Regions from separate parts of the Yersinia alsatica genome, predicted to be linked through region 3. Evidence: predicted binding sites of a transcription regulator. Region 3 holds the regulator's gene; each other region holds the start of a gene.

Region 1 (4,295 bases), 2.2 Mb from region 3:
GAATGTGCATTTCACGTTGTAAAGTTACCTGCAATGGCAGGACATTCACCACCGGTCCAGTGGCTGACAACGCCGCCGATCCCATGCGCCGCATAAACGGACACCCCACTGATAGGCGCATTTCGCCACTCATACGGGCAAAATAAATCAGCAATAGCGCCATGGTCATATCCGCAGCGACAAAACGTTGCTCAGCACCCTGCAGTGTTAAGCGGCCAAACAACACCGGGTCGATAGCAATGCACTGACGCAATACGCGATTATCAGTTTGCTCTACTCGAATAGGGGAATTTATTGATGAGAGCGAAATGGCAGCGGGTAAATCCGCAGTATGTTGTTGCCAAAATTGCTTATCACGCTGTTGGATTTCTGAGCCGGCATAAGCCAAATATTCACTGACTACATCACTAAATGGAGTAAACGGCGATTCCCCAATAGGTTTTTGTTGCAATAGCGCGGTGTAAATATCGGCAATACGGCGGGTAATTGCGGTGAAACTGAAGCCATCGAGCAATAAATGATGATAACGTTGATACCAGAACCAGACAGGTTTTCCTTGCTCGTCCGGTACCCGGATAACCCAGTGCCGAAACAACAGATCCTCGCTATCCGCCGGTAAGTCTGCCGCGGTATCGTCCTGCATTAGTGTCAGTGCTACCAAACGCCCATCGGCGCGAGAGCTCAAATCCAGCCATGTAAGTTCTGGCATGTCTGCTGCATCCAGCTGTAGCGGGATACGCTGCATCGGGCCATCGTGACTATCATAAAAACGGGCATGCAGGGTATCAGCCTCAGCCAATCCTTGTTTGACGGCGGCGCTAAATAGTATTCGGTCCAATGGACCTGCCAGCTCAATGTAATGCGCCACGGTAAACAGGTTCTTTTGATGACTTAGCTGGTCGGCAAACCAGATCCCGGGTTGTGCTGCAATCAGGGGTAATTCAATAGCCGCAGCATCCGCGAAAATGGGGGTTGAATCCTTTGACACGATGGGTATTCCTTTTTTTGGCAACAAACGACTTATTGCGGCACCCGCGCCGACAATAATTCTCACCTACGACAGTTCGATAATTCCTTTCACCTACGACCGGCGTTATCGCTGGCCAGCCTCTGCTCGAATCAAGCTGGCCGGGCGCATGTCGGTCCAATTAGCCTCAAGATATTTCACACAGTCGGCTCTGGTTTGTGGGCCATAAACCGGTTCCCATCCGGCCGGGATCGCTGTAATTTGCGGCCATAAACTGTATTGCAGCTGCTCATTGATCAGCACCAAAAAGGGCAGATTTTCGTTATCAAACGGATTGACTTGCGTTTCATTGCTCATGGTTATGACTTCCTTGTTTTGAATTAGTGGAACCTAATAAACATTGCAGTCCATCAATCAAACCGCCGCGCCAACATAAGGCATCGTGCCCGCCCGCATAAATGCGGTAGTGCAGCCGATGCCCGGCTTGGCGCAGTGCCTCACTCATGGCTTCATTGACTTGATAAATCACATCTTCACGGCGGCCGGCTTCCATAAAAATATCCAATGGATGGTTAGCACCCAGACCTTGATAAACCTGCTCCGTCAGCCAGCCCTGACGTTTGGCTGTTCCCGCCGTCAACGCCTTGAAATTGTCGACATCTGGCCACCAAAAAGAGCCAGACTGGCTCAGCACACAACCAAAACGTTGCGGCCAATGTAATCCGGCGTATAACGAAGCTAATCCCCCAAAACTTTGCCCAGCCACTACAGTACGCGAGGCCTTCTCAGTGAAGGGTTGCAGCAAGGCAACTTGTGGCAATAATTCAGTTTGCAGTGCTTGCCAAAAATCTTGATTGCAGGGCAGCTCTTCTGAGCGATGCGGCTGGTCAATAATATCGATCAACACATAAACACTGGCTGGCAAACGACCGGCGGCAGTTTCATTATCCAACACCCCCAATATCGTCTGCCCCTGCGCCCAATACTGACCATCAAGCAAGATAGCCAGAGGCCGCTCGGCCTTATCCTCAGCACTAACGCATTGATTATCAAGGGTGTGGTAAATCCACACTTTGCGGCTGTTACCTAACAGTGGGCTGCTCCAGGTGATAAGTTGCAGTCGTTTTGGGTCGATGGGCAGTTTTTGTCCGGCATCAATCGGCTGCCAGGCAGCTTGCGGCAAGGCATCCGCTAAGTGCACTCCAGACAGCGGCATCCCCCGGTAGCTGCAATGCGCCGCCGTATGATTCAATGGGTCGTTTTCGGCCAAGTCCAGCAATGAAATCCACCAATTCCGCTGTGCCTGACGCCGCTCTTGTGGCGTGCCCTCGGGTAAATTTAAGCACTGCTCTGCGGCAACAGGAATAAAGCAATAACTGCCACGAAAATCAGACTCTACCTCGGCTTGCCAATACCACACGTCAGTCTGGCCCAAGCGCTGGAGGGTTTCCGGATTCACACTATGGTGGTCTGTCACACCATTGACGTCGATATAGACCCGGCTATAAACCGAGTCGTGCGCCTTGCCCTGCCGATCGCGCCAGAGAAAAGTCAGTTTTACTTTGCCAGCGGCTGCCGGCTCCACCAACGGTGTTCCCCACTGCGCTATGTGCTGCCACCATGAATCACTACCGGCCAAAGGGTCTGCTAACAAGCTCTGACTATCCGGATACTCATTTGTCGTGCTCACACTCAATCCTCTTAATTTTATTGCTCGAGTCTATTAACCACTCATCGTGCAAATTCATGTCCGGTAGCGGCTTGATAGAAAGTTAAATATATTCGTGATTCTTATGTGAATACAAATAGTATTGAGAACTATTATTATTTGCAATAACATAGTGCGCGTTCTCTCTAAGGTATCACCCCATTATCGCAATATTGGTATGGGTGCATTGTGGTGTCGCAACTGAGTGAATGGATAAACTTTTTCTTATAAGTCATTAAATCATACCGGGCAATAACAGAACCCGGATGGCATCAAAGCCCCACTTTATGGGCTTTAAATATTTTTATTATGTTTTAGGTAGGGATAAATCATGTTTGATATTTCTGGCAAGAAAATGTCAAGGACATTGCCATTCCGGGCAGGCTATACATCAAAAACCTTATTATTCACCTCAGCATTAATATTAATACCGACGCTCCCGGCTTTTGCTGCCACCACAGCCAAAGACGCGGCAGCGGCAAAAGAAGACAAATTAGTGGTTGTTGCCAAAGCGGGCAGCGGACAACAAGATGATGGCTTCGTCGCTAAAAATAGTTCAACCGGCACCAAAACCGATACCCCACTGATCCGCACTCCGCAATCCGTTGCCGTTATTACCAGCCAACAAATGCAAGATCAGGGCGCAACCTCAGTGGCTCAGGCATTGCGCTATACCGCAGGTGTGGTACCTGAATATCGTGGCGGCTCCAACATGAATGACGAAGTTATCATTCGTGGTTTCGGCTATGCACCGCGCTTTCTTGATGGCTTAAGTTATAACTCTCTGGGTGGCGCTCGTCGTGGTGGTCAAATTGATCCCTGGCTGCTGGAGCGAGTTGAAGTCATTCGTGGCCCCGCATCCGTGCTGTACGGCCAGGTCAACCCAGGTGGCCTGATCAATATGGTCAGCAAGCGCCCGACCGCAGAAAGTATTCATAAGGTACAGGTCGGTGCCGGTAATAATAGCCTGGCAGAAGCCGCCTTCGACTTCGGCGGTGTATTGGATGATGAAGGGAAAGTTCTCTATCGCCTGAATGGGATTGGCAGAAAACAGGACGATGCGGTTAATAGCTATAAACAAGAGCGTTTTGCTATTGCACCGGCATTAACTTTTATCCCGAACGAAGACACAACCTTTACCCTACTGACCAGTTATCAGAAAGAGCCCAAAGCCGGCTCGCGTAACTTCTTGCCAGCAACCGGCACCGTGTTTGGTACTGCGTACGGCAAAATCCCTTACGATTTTAACGTCAGCGACCCTTCATTTGATCAGTCTGAACGCGAGCAAACTTCTGTCGGCTATGCGCTTGAGCACTACATCAATGACACGTTTAAATTCCGTCAGAACCTGCGCTACAGCTACAACAAGCAAGACTATAAATACTTAGTCTTTATGAATTTACTGGCCGATAACCGCACCATGACTCGTCGTCCACAAATTGAGCGCCAAACCACAGCTGAGTTTGCCGTTGATAACCAGCTGCAAGCCGATTTCTGGACCGGCCAATTGAACCACACGGTATTGACCGGGTTGGATTACAAACGTACTCGTATTGATAGCCAATTCTTTATGGGCACAGTGCAGACAAAATATAATCTGGACTGGGTGTCACCGGTTTA
Region 2 (4,295 bases), 560 kb from region 3:
CGGTCTAGTTTACTCAAAAACTCAAAACCGTTATCGGTAATGAGTATCATATCTTCCAGCATAATCGAGCCAATCCCGATACCATAATAAGGTGTCTCTAAGCTGAGTACCATTCCGGGACAAAAGGTTTCCGTTGCCAATGTGCTGACGAACGGAGCCTCTTCCAGCCCCAGAAATACACCATCGCCATGCCCAAGATGGCCGCGATTATAATGAGGCAAACCAGACTTTTTAATGACGTCCATAGTGGCATCAAAGACATCTTTCAATTTCACGCCAGGAGCGACCATCGATAGCATATGCTCATGCCCGGTTCTGATAGTGTCGTATATCTGTTGTGTTAGCGGGTCTGGCTCACCCAGCACAAATGTCCGTGCAAGATCAGCGCCATAACCTGCAACATCCACCCCGCAATCAAACTTAATTAAATCGCCAAACTTTGCCGGCGTTTCATCAGCAAACATTTTAGGTGAGAAATTATCACCGATAGAAATAAGATTAAAACGAGAAAAATTCGTCGCCCGATGACTCATCACTGCCGCTTTAAATGCTGCGGTCAATTCTGCGGCGGTGCAACCTACACGGATATGCTTAATCGCACTGGCAATGCCATATTCAGTGATTTCAGCACTCTTACGTAAGTGTTTAATTTCCCAAGAGCTTTTAATCATTCTTATTTCATTAAACAGTGGCGTAGAATCAACGAGCTTTAGCCCCGGAGCCACTTGGTCTAAAACACATTTTCCCCCATTGGACATAGCATGTAATTCAATCGCAATTTTCTTATCCAATACGCCTGCATTATCTAGAGCCAATTTGACTAAATTAAAAACCGCCTCGACCGGTGGGCCAATAGGGCGCTCACTCTTTTTCTGATGATTAAGTGGATTACGCGGATCATCAACATCAACCCAGACAGGGAAAGTTTTCAGCTCCATATTAGGCATATCGAAATGTGCGCTGGCAGCCTCAAATTCATTCATGATGATTTGCGAAGGAATACTCGCATCGCGAAACATAATCGCGACAGCTGCACCGGTATGGCGGAATGTGTACATAAAAAAGCTAGCGAACCCGGTGAGATAATAGAAATTATCACAGACAGTGACCACCAGAGCATCCAGCCCTTCCCGCTCCATAACCGCGCGAGCCTTATGACCCACTGCATCTAAATGGGCAATTTTTTCTTTATCCACTGAGTCTTTATTCACCAACATGTTATTCACCAATATGCCCTGCAAGGCTTACTTTTCTGTAAGCTGAATCATATACCGGTTATAGGCGAGATTCTAACGGGCAATCAAGGCAACTGCCGACACCGGGCAATTTGTTTCGTTGGCAACAAGTACGGCGTTCCATACCACCATTGCGTGGAATAACAGTGCGATAGAGAGGATTGTCCCGCCCGTCAGGCAGGCTTGAGGTGAGAAATAGGTTTTCGATAATATCCTCATAGCCATCAATAGCCCCCAACTTAGTACCGAACTCGCGCAAGTACCAAAACATCAAATAGCCAATGTTATTCCATATTAACCGGATGTTTGCTTTGGGTTGGCGCTCTATTCTTCGCATAACAGGAATAATATGATGATCGAGCAATAAATAGAGTCGTTCCAGTAAAGAGGACGGTGATTTATCTAACCAATGATGTTGATAGTAGATAGCTTCAGGTCGCCCTGTGGTATGAAACTTGATTCGGACTCTTTCCGGGCGAGTATCTATTGCTGTAGGCAATGCCAGCAGCAGCAAAATCATAGGTGGAATTAGCATACCGAAATACCACTGCCCCCACAGCGAGTGCAGAGCTTTATGATTCGGATTAAGTTCGGTGTCGCTGTAGTAGTGGCTTTCATACGTTTGCATCAATATTGGCAAACTATTCGACCACTGCTCTAGCGATATGCTTTCTTTGGGAACATCAGCAGCATCGACATAAAATGATTCAGAAAAGTGGACGAATGTGCGAGCAAACAAACTGGCGACTTCATCAGAAATCGCCGTTGTTAAAGGGTAAATTGCTTCAGCTGCATTCGACACAATCCATACTCCACGAATCTATATGGATTATATTATTACACTCAGTGATAATGATTATCAATGAAGTTAGTTAATAATTCTCAACAGTATTAAAGGGTAGAGTTATGATTCCAATAATAGGCAATCGCCATATCAACATATGGCTATATATTAATCAATCGCATAATTGACTGACATAATTCCCTTTTTCTCAGAAATAGACAGCACGGTAACTTTACCCAGCACTTGCAATGAGCTGACATGAGTGCCGCCGCAAGCATAAGCCGGCAACTCGCCAAAACCGACCGCACGAAAATCTCCCTGTACTGAAATTTTTCTTGGCAAATCCTGGCGAGTTAATTCATCTAAAGCTAACTGAATAGCATTAATATCAATGGGCTGCGGAGTTTCTGCTCGCTTAAACGACACCCGCCCTTCTCCCGGCCAATGATGCGCTTTCACCGGTAGCCAGCCATAGGTTTCGCCAATATTGCCAATCAGATGCCCTGCTGAATGCATCCGCGTATTTAGGAAACGGCGCTCACTGTCGACACGGGCCTGATGACATCCCAATGCTATAGGCGTTTCCAGATAATGGATTAATTGCTCTTGCTGCTGAACCACACGAATGACCCGACTATCCCCTATGTAGCCGGTATCTGATGGCTGCCCACCACCTTGTGGATGAAAAATAGTTGCTGACAATATGACGGCAAACTGCCCACCATCAGGTGTACAGCTCAAAACATCAACCTGCGTAGCCAGCATATCGTTCTCAAAAAATAGACGGGTTGTCATACTCATTATCCTTTTATCATTTCCATTATGATTATATTGATGTCAATCTGGTGTGATAATCCGTCACATCTTCAAAGGACTATTGCGCTGTAAGCACAAATCTCCCACTGTCTCTGCTCAGTGAAATGGCTATTTTTGTGAAAGTGGTCGAGACTGGCAGCTTTTCAGCTGTTGCTCGTCAACTCGGCGTTTCACCTTCAGCCATTAGCCGCAGTGTCAGCCGACTTGAGAAAGCACTGACAACCCGGTTACTGCAACGGACAACTCGGAAATTGCGGCTGAGTGACAGTGGTAAAGAGGTCTTCACGCGCTGTAATGCGATGCTCAACGCCGCCAACTCGGTAATGGAAGTTAGTGGTCAGTATAATCAAGAGCCAGAAGGCCTTATCCGCATCAGCGTGCCGAAGGCCGTGGGACGTTTTGTCATTCATCCTTATATACCTGAGTTTTTACGCCGCTACAGCAAGATAGATGTGCAGTTAATATTAGATGACCGCTACGTTGACTTAATTGATGAACATGTAGATTTAGCGATTCGAATTACCAACCAGCCGCCGCCGGGGATGGTTGGACGGCAATTAATGGATATTGAACATTTATTGTGCGCCACACCAGAATATCTCGCTACCTATGGAGCACCGCTACATCCCCACGATTTGGCCCATCACAGCTGTATTTATCTGGGAGAAACACCGGGAGATGCACGCTGGAAATTCCGACAAGGTAGCAAAGCGGTTACAGTGGCAGTGCAAGGCCGCTATGCAGCGAACCACACTGGGGTTAGGTTGGATGCGGTATTACAACATATAGGTATCGGCAGTTTGCCTTATTTTACCGCCAGAGCAGCGTTGCAGCAGGGGCTAATCGTGCAGGTATTACCAGAGTGGCGATTTATCAGTTCATACAGTGGCGGTTTATGGCTTCTTTATCCACCGACGCGCTATTTACCCGCCAAATTGCGGGTGTTTATCGATTATATTGTCAGTTGTTTACGCAATGAACCCAACTTACCGCCTCGCTAGCTAGCGGGTTATTTTATCGAGCGCTAAAAATCGCGAGGCAGCAAGTTATGGGCAACGCTATAATTATGGCTTTTTCGCCAATAGCGTCGCAAAGCGCAGCTTTATTCGGTTGCCTTGAGCATCGGTTTTATGTAATTGCCCAACATCTTCGTTGTATTTAATGATATCCCAGTCTTTATAATACTGACTCAGCTCACCTGATTTTAATGTGAAGGAGAAAGGCACGGTACAAGGGAAGTCATCAGTCGACATGGCGGAGATGATCAGATTGTAGCCACCGGGCAAAGTACATTCCTGCATATTATTGATAATATGTGGAATTCTTTCCGGCTGTAGGAACATCAACACCACAGTCGAGAGAATAAAATCGTAACGATTATCTAAACTCGCTTCATTGATGTTGTAAGTATTGGCAGTAATATTTTGCAGTTCTTCTTGTGCAATAATCTGCTGTAAATT
Region 3 (4,295 bases):
CATTGAAATTCTGAAATACGCTAAAGCTCGCCAAATTGACGTCATTCCTGAAATTGATATGCCAGCCCACGCCCGTGCGGCAGTGGTGTCGATGGAAGCGCGTTACAACAATTTGATGAAGCAGGGCAAAGAGAAAGAAGCTAACGAATTCCGCTTGCTTGACCCGACAGATGACTCCAACACCACCTCGGTGCAGTTCTATGAGCGCAAAAGTTATCTGAACCCGTGTCTGGATTCATCGAAGCGTTTTGTCGATAAAGTGATTGGCGAAATGGCCCAGATGCACAAAGAAGCGGGCATGCCATTAACCACGTGGCATTTTGGTGGTGATGAAGCGAAAAACATTCGTCTGGGAGCCGGTTTCCAAGACAAAAATGGCACCATTGAGCCGGGCAAAGGCATCATTGATAAGAGTGTTGAAGATAAGCCATGGGCTAAGTCTCAGGTATGTCAGGACATGGTCAAGCAAGGCAAAATTCAGGATGTTGAGCATCTCTCCAGCCACTTCGCTATTGAAGTCAGCAAACTGGTTAATGCTCACGGCATCGAAAAAATGCAGGCTTGGCAAGATGGTTTGAAAGACGCTAAGGATTCGAAAGCCTTTGCGACCAAACGGGTTGGCGTTAACTTCTGGGATACCCTCTACTGGGGCGGGGCTGACTCCATCAATGATTGGGCCAATAAAGGTTATGAAGTGGTTGCCTCTAACCCGGATTATGTCTACTTCGATATGCCTTATGAAGTTAATCCGAATGAACGCGGTTACTACTGGGCGACGCGTTTTAGTGATGAAGCCAAAGTCTTCAGTTTTGCCCCAGATAACATGCCGCAAAACGCCGAAACCTCGGTTGACCGTGATGGCAACCATTTCAGTGCGAAGAGTGATAAGCCATGGCCGGGTGTGCACGGGATTTCAGGTCAATCATGGAATGAAACCGTACGTACTGACCAACAGATGGAATACATGATTTTCCCACGGGTATTGCCGCTGGCTGAACGTGCCTGGCACCGCGCATCTTGGGAACAAGATTACAAGGCGGGCCGAGAGTACCAAGGTGGCGAAACACATCTGGTCGATACCGTGGCATTGAACACCGATTGGCAGCGCTTCGCTAATATCATGGGCCAGCGCGAATTGGCAAAACTGGATAAAGCCGGTATTGCATACCGCTTGCCGGTACCGGGGGCTCGTGTGGTCAACGGCGTATTGGAAGCCAATATCTCCTTGCCGGGGCTGATTATCGAGTATTCCACTGATGGCGGTAAGCAGTGGCAGAAGTATGATGTCAAGGTGCAATCTAAAGTCAGCGGTGATGTGTTAATCCGCTCGACTAGCCCAGACGGAAAGCGCAGTAGCCGCGCTGAGCCAGTGAAAGTTTGATGATTGTTGTTAAAGTGCTGTGTCTGATGTTATCTCCTGTTTGCTAGGTTCTTTAGGTAAACAATATTAAGTGAAGTTGAGTTGATGGTTTTTCCCCCGGCAAGTCCGGGTTTTTTTTTGCCCAAAATAGTGCCATAGCACCCTGATAAGGGCAGTGAGATACATTGACGTCGAAACGAGTAAGGGACAAACATGAACGGCGGAGGGGCGAGATATAAATAAGAATGACCACCTGACTCCCGACTGAACAGGAAAGGTGGCCATCTTGCTGATGGATAATGCTATCCAGATAATAGAGTGCCGTTATCTGGATTAAAAACAAACCCTAAGGTTATTCGGTACTTAAAATCTCAGCGCTTAAAGTCTTTATAAAATCAATGCGATAATATCATGCCCAATAAATATCAAAGTGCAGGAAGGTGGCTATCGATAGAATCCCGATGAGCTTACATCAGTAAGTGATTCGGGTGAGTGAGAGCCAGCCAACACACCTGCAGTGTGAAAGATGATGGGCATATTTTATCTTTTATCGTGCGCAGACTCATTTTCACGGCAATCGCCGGTCTCACAGTGGCCGTATAGATACAGACTGTGGTTAGTCAGCTTGATACCATGCTGTTTAGCAATTTCACGTTGAAGAGATTCAATGGATTCATTACTAAACTCAATCACTTTGCCACAATCCAGGCAAATCAGGTGATCGTGATGATGTTGCTGCGTCAGCTCAAAGACTGATTTGCCGCCTTCGAAATTGTGGCGGGTAACAATACCGGCATCATCAAACTGGTTCAGTACACGGTAAACCGTCGCCAAACCAATTTCTTCGCCCATATCAATCAGCTTTTTATAAAGATCTTCCGCACTGACATGGTGGCACTCTGGATTTTGCAACACTTCCAGAATCTTAAGACGGGGCAGTGTTACCTTCAAACCAGCGTTTTTTAAGGCTTTGTTGTTGTCAGTCATGCGGATTCAGTCCTGTTACTATCGATTCAAATTAAGGCTGTTCAGCCTATGACATCCGTGGCGCAATCATTACGATTGCGTCTCATTATAGAACTGCTAGCCCTAAATGAAAACCGTGGTTGTTAACAAAGATATAATTGCACACTTTGTCCGATTAATCATGCAATGTATTGATGAATGGGATTGTTGCATCATTTAAGTATAAGGCCGCTATAGGCAACGTTACAAATTTGTAGCGGTTTATTTTCATTTTGCACGCATCATGCTGCTGATTTGTGGGCTGCTTAACAAAGCTCATTCTGACAACAAATGACACCGCGCATATTTTGCGGTTATTGGCTTTGGCAAAATGGGATTAAAGGGTTGGGGCAGACAAAAAAAGAGTTCAAAGGGGGAGGAGAGTTAACGGAAACGCTCGGCGCTATGCAATATCACCTCAGCGTTTCCGATCTAACAAATTAACCGGTGATCTCGGCCAAATTCAGTTCTTCGCTGATCTGTTTTACCCAAGCTTCAACACGTTCATTCGTCAGTTCTGGCTGCCTATCTTCATCAATGGCTAAACCAATGAAGTGATCATCATCAGCCAAGCCTTTAGAGGCTTCGAAGTGGTAGCCAGCGGTTGGCCAGTGACCGACGATTGCAGCACCGCGAGGTTCGATGATATCGCGCACGGTACCCATCGCATCACAGAAATATTCTGCGTAGTCTTCCTGATCGCCACAACCGAACAAAGCCACTAGCTTGCCGTTAAAATCGATCTCTTCCAATGTTGGGAAGAAATCATCCCAATCACATTGGGCTTCACCGTAATACCAAGTTGGGATACCAAGCAGCAGAATATCGAAGCCTTCTAAATCTTCTTTACTGCTTTTAGCAATGTCGTGAACCTCAGCAACATCTTTGCCCAGTTGCTTTTGGATCATCTTGGCAATGTTTTCGGTATTGCCAGTATCGCTGCCAAAGAAAATGCCTACAGTTGCCATATAACTTAATACCTTTTAAATTCAAATAGTTATGTTAAACACTGAGCGCGTTGCCCAACAATATAACACATGTATAGGGCGACATCATGCCAGAAAACGCCCTCGGGCTCATATCAAGTTTATGTGATATTAAATTTTTGTGAGTCGCTCAATCTTGCAATGTCATTGCCGATAACCTTTGTGTAACCGGAAGGTTGCAATTTGCGGTGCCAGGGGGAAAACCGTCAGATGAGAGTTTGTCGGGAAAGGAGTCGTCGTTAGCTGTATGGAACGTCCTTTATTGCTTTTCGGTCATCAAATAACACCAGAGTCTCTAACGGTAACCATCCGATATATAAGGGGAACGAACATGCAGGTTTTAAAAAATATTACCATCAGGGCAGCATTACTTTGGGTGCTTGGCGCTTTTTGTCTGCTCTGGGGCGGTGTATCGGCTTATACGCTGCTATCACTCAATCAACTGACCCAATCTTCTAACGCCAATGCGGTGTTGGTGGAAAACATGAATTTGGTCAATCAGGGGACGGACCAATATTTTCGTATGGTGACTCGTCTTGCCCGGTCGGTGGATTATCGCCAAAACGGTAATATCGCGGATGCAGATAAAGAACTCAGCTCATCTAACGTCGCGCTGGATAATCTGAAGAAAAAGCTCGCAGAATTTAAAGCTATCGACCACGCACAAATTGATCCCGCTTTAGTCGCTGGAGTGATTGATGGATGGAGTGGATTAATTGAACAGGGCGTAACGCCGCTTTATCAGGCGGCAATGGACAACAATAGTGCGGTTTATCAGGATTTAGCCAAAAAAACCGTGCCAGCGTTGAGCCGCCAATATGGGGCTGTCGCCGAAACATTTAATCAGGCTGCATCTAAAGCTATTGGCGTGGCGAAAGATCAATTCTCGCACTTAACCAAAGTAAGCAGCATTACGCTTATCTCTGCGCTGATCGCCGGTCTGG

What was found. The regulator Fur, encoded in region 3, represses iron uptake genes when iron is present. The targets are predictions, from matches to a motif close to ATAATAATGAGAACNACTATCAA.
Region 1: a site for Fur is predicted at 2,773-2,795, ahead of fes (enterochelin esterase). Genes of this name have one in related genera too.
Region 2: a site for Fur is predicted at 2,105-2,127, ahead of fhuF (siderophore-iron reductase FhuF). Genes of this name have one in related genera too.

What each region holds. Positions count from the first base shown of each region.
Region 1 is NZ_CP104006.1:1,440,678-1,444,972, reverse strand. It holds gene N0H69_RS06335 (non-ribosomal peptide synthetase) at 1-988, opposite strand, end outside; gene N0H69_RS06330 (MbtH family protein) at 1,094-1,324, opposite strand; gene fes (enterochelin esterase) at 1,314-2,657, opposite strand; gene N0H69_RS06320 (TonB-dependent siderophore receptor) at 3,007-4,295, shown strand, end outside.
Region 2 is NZ_CP104006.1:3,548,939-3,553,233, forward strand. It holds gene N0H69_RS15820 (M24 family metallopeptidase) at 1-1,196, opposite strand, end outside; gene fhuF (siderophore-iron reductase FhuF) at 1,276-2,037, opposite strand; gene N0H69_RS15830 (serine-tRNA(Ala) deacylase AlaX) at 2,188-2,814, opposite strand; gene N0H69_RS15835 (LysR family transcriptional regulator) at 2,940-3,836, shown strand; gene tehB (SAM-dependent methyltransferase TehB) at 3,900-4,295, opposite strand, start outside.
Region 3 is NZ_CP104006.1:4,113,404-4,117,698, reverse strand. It holds gene N0H69_RS18440 (beta-N-acetylhexosaminidase) at 1-1,381, shown strand, start outside; gene fur (ferric iron uptake transcriptional regulator) at 1,901-2,347, opposite strand; gene fldA (flavodoxin FldA) at 2,806-3,333, opposite strand; gene N0H69_RS18425 (methyl-accepting chemotaxis protein) at 3,683-4,295, shown strand, end outside.